Regions from separate parts of the Blautia sp. BCRC 81119 genome, predicted to be linked through region 1. Evidence: riboswitches for the same ligand, from Rfam matches in the RefSeq annotation. Region 1 holds a riboswitch; each other region holds the start of a gene.
The links. A riboswitch is a leader RNA that binds a small molecule or an ion and turns the genes downstream of it on or off. The one in region 1 is predicted to bind cobalamin.
Positions count from the first base shown of each region.

Region 1 (2,270 bases):
ATAGCCTGCATCACCACGCCGCACACGGAAAGAGCCATTCCAACTGCCAGAGCCAGAAGGACTCTAGGCAGCCGGATCAGCCACACAACATCATGAACTGCGCCTTCCGCATAGGCGGACAGACTTTTTATATGAAACAATTTATAAGCGATAACGCTGTATACATCCTTCAGTGACAGATCCGCATTTCCAAAAGTGATGGCTGCAAGTATGGAAAAAATAAGGAATCCTGCAAGTCCGATGAGAACTGCCACATACATGGATGTTCTGAGCACCTTATCTTTTTTTCTCTGTGAAGCTGTTTCTTTCACTGCATTTTCTCCGATCAGTCAAGATTTACGTCCGGATATAATCCCTTTGCAAAAGTTTCGATTCCGTCCTGGGTACGTGTTGCACTTGCATACATCTCACTGAGCATGATCGGGTAAACACGTCCGTTCTTTACTGCGTCAAGGCTCTTCAGGGACTCATCATCCTGGATCACTGCAAGCTGGCTGTTCTTAACAGTTTCCGGATCATCTCCTGCATATGGCATGTAAACCACAAAGATCACGTCAGGGTTGGCTGCGATGATATCCTCTTTTCCAACGGTGGAAGCATCCGGGTTTGCAAGAGTTGCGCCTAACTGTGTTACCATATCTCCGCCAAGGCTCTTTACGCCATAGTTTGTGATGTCATCTCCAAGAGGCTCCAATACCATTACGCTTGGTTTGTCTTTTACATCTGCAGTTGCAGTAAGAGTTTTGTCGATCACTGCTTTTGCATCATCAACGATAGCCTGTGCTTTGTCCTGTACATCGAAGATCTTTCCGATATTTAAGATATCTGTGAATTCATTTTCCAGTGTTCTGTCGCCGTCCGGACGAGTATTGGTGTTGTAGTAGGTGTTGCAGCCTTTGTCGATCCAGTCTGTTACATTTCCCAGATTCTTATCAGAGAAAAGAGAGCTCCAGGATAAGATCATGTCCGGCTCCAGCATTGTTACAGTTTCAAGGGATGGGGTAAATTCGTCAAGATAATTTGTTTTTGAGAATGCTTCTTTGAGATCTTCCGGAACTTCATTATCAAGACCTGCGGTAGCTACCAGGTGGTCTTCCAGACCAAGTGCGAGCATAGTCTCAATGCTTCCCTGATATACAGCAAGGACTTTTTCCGGTGCTTTTTCATAAGTGGTTTCGATTTCGTTTCCATCGTAATCATAGGTTGTGATGGTCAGAGGATATTCTGTCTTGGTTGCCTCTGCGGAAGAATCTTCGGTGTCTGCAGACTCTGTACTGTCTTCTGCTGCCGGCTGGTTGTCTTCCTTGATGGTCTCGGAGTCTGCTCTCTCTGCGGCATAAACAGCCGGAGCTGCTGATACGGTCATTGCCGCTGCCATTACCATTGCCATGATTCTTGTGGATACATACTTGTTTTTCATTTCATTTCCTCTCTTTTCGCCTGTTTTATCTCCTGTTGCCTATGGGTAACCGAAAAGATGGGGCTTCATAAAATCTGCACGGAACACTTTGTACGGAAGCTCCCACTTACATACTGTCAAGCAGGTTTCCTGACTTACAGACTCAGAAAAAACTCTGCAAAATAAAAACTGATACACCATTCATCTTTTAGCCGATCATGAATGATGTATCAGAATTTTCTCCAGAATCTCTCTGACATCGGGATTTCGCCTTCTCACATGAGTTTCTGCAATGGCATGTGAAATCCCTTCTTCTGTATACAGTGGCCGCAACCGCTCAGGCTTTTTACCCGATTCCCTCTCACAGTATCCGGCAGCATATGTGCCGGTGATACTGTCCACTTCACAGCAATTCAATTACGCTGATACTGATTCTAACATACCGGTTTTCCAATTACAACCTTGAGGCCGGATTTTTACAGTTTTTTGCAGAAATAGTCTGCCCGGAGAGATCCCTCTCAGATCTTTTTCAGCTTGGCAAAACCGGCGAACATTTTTTTCACGCCGACTTTGTCAAAGTCTACCGTCACTTCGTAGTCTCTGCCGCCGTCTGCGATATTTTTTACGATACCGACTCCGAATTTCACATGACGGACCGTGTCTCCCTCACCATAGTCCAGGCTGTCCGCCTTCTTCACTGTGAAATCTTTTTTCTGCAGGGTGCTCTTTGCCTGGAAATTCATTTTCATCTGGGCATAGGCGCTTTTCGGAGATACGATATCATCTACCCTGGGCTTTTTCTCCTGAATGGTATGTCCAAGATCTACCAGTTCCCGTGGAACCTCCCTTACAAAACGTGACACACGGTTAT
Region 1 covers NZ_QJHD01000009.1:4,717-6,986, forward strand. Annotated here, with positions in the region: gene DMI82_RS07005 (FecCD family ABC transporter permease) at 1-311, opposite strand, end outside; gene DMI82_RS07010 (ABC transporter substrate-binding protein) at 326-1,420, opposite strand; cobalamin riboswitch at 1,524-1,819, opposite strand; gene pcrA (DNA helicase PcrA) at 1,918-2,270, opposite strand, start outside.

Region 2 (2,270 bases), on a different contig from region 1:
CGGATGCTACAAACTGGCTCTTCCAGGAATCCTCCTCATCACCGGCCATATCGTTATTTGCATGGTCTCCGGCAACAACCATCAGCGGACGAAGAACAACGTTCTTGTATCCTGCTTCTTTTACCTTCTCGATAACCTTGTCGCAGGCTGTATCTTCCGGCTTACCCTCTACAGTACCGATGAATGCGTTCTTCAATCCAAGGTTTTCCATCTGTGTCTGCATCTGATCGTATGTAACGTTAGCTGTATGAGATGTTCCATGTCCCATGAATACGAATGCTGTGCCAGCCTCAGCTGCTGCATCCATGCTGTCAAATCCGGCCTCTTTGCAAGCCGTATCTGTGATCGCCTGAGCAACGGCTTTCTTGTCATCATTGATCACAGTTGCATCGTCTCCAACCTCACCGAGCATTGGCTCTGCGATAGCTACAGACTCGAATTTATCTTTATAGCCATTGATCGCTTCTGTCATCTCATCGTACTCAGCACCATGCATCAGATGGGTAGGCTGTACAACCAGATTCTTAACACCATTCTCTACTGCACGGTCAAGAGCCTGCTGCATGTTATCGATCACTTCATCATCTCTTGCCTCTACATGGTTGATGATGATCTGTGCTGTAAATGCTCTTCTTACAGACCAGTCCGGATAAGCTTCTGCAAGAGCATCCTCGATTCCCTTGACATCCTCTGCACGGCTGTCATTGAAGGAAGTACCAAAGCTTACAACAAGAAGTTCATTCTCACCGATCTCATCCTGGTTACGCGGATCGTCCTTGGAAGCATCTCCTGTGTCACGTCCGAAATAATCCGGATCTGCATTCTCACCCTCTACCAGTTCTTTCTGAGCATCTGTCAGAGCATCCCATGCTTCTTTGGCTGCCTTGCAGTCCTCATCTGTTGTGTCGTTTCTTTCCTGTACATAGATCTTGTCGATCAGAGCTGCTACATTATCTGCTGCTTCCTGATCTGCATCAGAAGCCTCTGTGGTATCAGCTGCCTCAGCGTTCTCTTCTGTAGCAGAATCCTCTGCTGCCATTGCTGTTGTAGCTGCACCCATAGAGCATGTCATGGAAACTGCGAGCATCAGAGCTAACATTGTTTTTCTTTTCATTTCTCATTGTCCTCTTTTCATGTATTTCCAGAATACTGATATGTACAAAAAAGCAGCAGCTCTCTGCGGCCGCCTGCTCACACATGATTCTCTGCGCAATACAAATACATAAAAAGAAGTTCTGTATTGTTATGGAGAATACCGATTCGTAAACCGCGAATCCCTGAATCTCACAATAAGGCAGTTCTCCTGACTTGGTTCCACGCTGCTTTCCCTTCCCGGTCTCCCAGTGGTTATAAAAGCAGCTCCCCTTTCACAGTGACGGTATCGTTCCGGATTCTCACCGGATTCTCTTTTGCACATCCGACTGGATGCAACCTTATCATTATAACATTTGCACATATTTTCTTTTACCTGGTTATCTAACTTTTACCACAAACTCATAAATTTGTCAAGATTGATGTCAGACGATTCACGGTTTTCTGTGATCTTCGCTCACAAAAAACACCTCGCGAAATATTACCAGTGAACAGTAACCGGTTTTCTCCCTGTATCTGTCAGTTATTATCAGAATGCTTTCTCCAATATTCATGCATATCCTGCATAAAAAACAGCCCCTTTCTGTCATCACCCTGATATCAGAAAAGGACTGTCTTACATCAGATATTCGCAATCCGCTTCGCTACTTGCTCATAACAGATAAACTGCTTTGCAGTTTATCTAGTCAAGCGGATATTCGCAATCCGCTTTGCTACTTGCTCATAACAGATAAACTGCTCTGCAGTTTATCTGTTAAAATACTCCTGCTCCAGGTATCTGGCTACGTAGATTCCGCTGGCAGATGCATGGGACAGAGAATGGGTCACGCCGCTGCAGTCTCCGATAACAAAGAGACCCTTGTGGCAGGTTTCCAGATTTTCGTCGATCTCGACCTCCATGTTGTAGAATTTAACCTCAACGCCATAAAGCAAAGTATCATCATCTGCGGTTCCCGGTGCGATCTTATCCAGAGCATAGATCATCTCAATGATGCCATCCAGGATACGTTTCGGCATAACAAGACTTAAATCTCCCGGTGTCGCAGAAAGTGTAGGTGTTACGAAACTTTCCTCAATACGGGCTTTTGTGCTTCGTCTTCCGCGGATCAGATCTCCAAACCGCTGTACCATAACACCACCGCCAAGCATATTGGAAAGTCTTGCAATGCTCTCACCGT
Region 2 covers NZ_QJHD01000017.1:100,064-102,333, reverse strand. Annotated here, with positions in the region: gene DMI82_RS11375 (sirohydrochlorin cobaltochelatase) at 1-1,114, opposite strand, end outside; cobalamin riboswitch at 1,277-1,451, opposite strand; gene DMI82_RS11370 (NAD(P)/FAD-dependent oxidoreductase) at 1,840-2,270, opposite strand, start outside.
Region 2: it holds a riboswitch for cobalamin, as region 1 does, so the genes downstream of both, DMI82_RS11375 (sirohydrochlorin cobaltochelatase) here and DMI82_RS07010 (ABC transporter substrate-binding protein) in region 1, are expected to answer to the same signal.

Region 3 (2,270 bases), on a different contig from region 1:
ATGAAGATGCAGACAATGGTGAGAATGATGATGCGTCCGAGGATACTGAGAATACAGAGGATAATGCAGACGCAGATTACGATAACAGCACAGACGCATCTGAAGAAAGTGCAGAGGACACATCTAATGCAGAGGATACATCTTCAGACAGTGACAGTTCTTCTTACAGCAGTGGTTCCGGATCTTCTGTTGTGAATTATGCTACACAGTTTGTGGGAAATCCTTACGTATGGGGCGGAACAAGCCTTACCAATGGTGCAGACTGCTCCGGATTTGTACAAAGTGTCTATGCGAACTTCGGAGTCAGCCTTCCGAGAACCTCCTATGAGCAGCAGAATGCAGGTACAGAAGTATCCTACGCAGATGCACAGCCGGGAGATCTGATCTGCTATGGCGGACACGTGGCTATTTACATGGGTAATGGCCAGATCGTTCATGCATCGAACTCTCAGGACGGGATCAAGATCAGCAATGATGCTACATACAGAACAATTGTATCTGTAAGACGTCTTGTATAATAAGAACGTACAACAGAAAATAAAAATACAGCAGCCCGACAGTAGTTTGTCGGGCTGTTTTTGACGTCGGAAAAAATATTGAAAACCCATGGAACGGATTGAACAGCAATAAAATATGCTCAAAAATGTATAAATATTGAAAACAGTATTGACATATAATTAACAGGATGTTATTATAATGTCAGTATAATTCCATATTGAACATAGCAAGTGCTGAGGATAGCTGACAGTTATATATTGATTATCAGAAGTCCACAGAAAAGGGAATCAGGTGTGAAACCTGAGCGATCCGGTCACTGTAACGGAGGAGCGAATCTCATAGTCCATTGTACGTATGTATGAGAAGGAGAGAGGAGTCATGATCCCGGAGCCAGGAAACCTGCTTGTTATGGCGAGGTTAAACTTCCGTGTAAAGTGTAACAACCATTTCAGGGACTCCGCACCCCTGGGACGTTGTCTACTTTTTTACGAGAGTAGGCATTTTTTTATGGAATGCGCCTGTTCATATGAATTATACATGATTAAATGGCAGGCGATACTACTCCGGATACATTCGTTCCCTCCGCGCACTCATGAACGGATTATATTTCTACCCCGGGGTGGCATCGCTACCTCTTTTTTATAGGAAAAAATTATGTGTGGTTATGTCAGGAGAGGAGAAAAGAGCCATGGAGAAACCATACTGGGAAGGCAAAGAATACTCTTACTTCAGCCACAAAAACTGTGAGTATTTTCCGTGCCATAAAGGAGCAGATCCGGAGAACTTCAATTGTCTGTTCTGCTATTGTCCTTTATATGCACTGGGAGATAAATGTGGTGGTAATTTCCGCTTTACGGAAAGCGGGATTAAAGACTGCACCGAATGCAAGCTTCCTCACAGAAGAGAAAATTTCGGATATGTTACAGGTAAATATAGCGAGCTTGCGGAAATTGTACGGAAGCAGCGGGAAAAATAAAAAACAGGCCAGTTCAGATACAGGAAAATGTATATTCCTGTGTTTGAACTGGCCTGTTTTGTTTGGAGTGGACAATATCTGTTATCTGTCGGAAAAGATACAGAAGATCATTCTCTGGTTTGGAGAAAAACCTTGAGTCTGGGAATCTGGTTGTTGAGGATCAGCTGTTCCGGAAACATGGCCTGATGAACAAACTCAGCAGCACAGGTAAAATCTCCGATATGCTCCGGGCCATGGCTGTCACTGGAAAGAAGCAGCGGCAGATCATATTTGCGGCAGCATCGAAGGATCTCGAAACAGTTTTCTCTTGTGTCGCCACGATAGCCATAAGGTGCAAGAGAAGCTTCGTTGATCTCAAAGATCGTGCCGGTTTCCCTGGCAGCCCTTGCAAGCGCATCATAATTAACCGGGTAATGAGTGTTATCACTATGTCCGAGGATCTTTACACAGGGGTTTTTCATTACATTGATAAAAGCTTCTGTGTTTTCGGCTCTGGTACCGCAGCGGTAATTCCAGGCATGCATGCTGGCAATGGCGTAATCAAGTTTACATAATGATTCCTGATCTAAATCTACCGTTCCGCTGCGGTCAAGGATATTCAGTTCAATTCCGTAGAGTAATTCTACACCGAAATGTTTTTTGGGAGAATAGGTAAGGCTACGGAAATAGGAGGAAGTTCCGGCTGCCAGAGTGCCGGGACCGTGATCAGTGATCCCGAGAAGCCGGAGACCTTTCTCGGCAGCTGCGCGTGCCATGTTGGTGATGGTACATTCCGTGCCGTGACCACTGGCGATGG
Region 3 covers NZ_QJHD01000033.1:45,295-47,564, reverse strand. Annotated here, with positions in the region: gene DMI82_RS17180 (C40 family peptidase) at 1-518, shown strand, start outside; cobalamin riboswitch at 750-919, shown strand; gene DMI82_RS17175 (cysteine-rich small domain-containing protein) at 1,187-1,474, shown strand; gene DMI82_RS17170 (phosphatase) at 1,582-2,270, opposite strand, start outside.
Region 3: it holds a riboswitch for cobalamin, as region 1 does, so the genes downstream of both, DMI82_RS17175 (cysteine-rich small domain-containing protein) here and DMI82_RS07010 (ABC transporter substrate-binding protein) in region 1, are expected to answer to the same signal.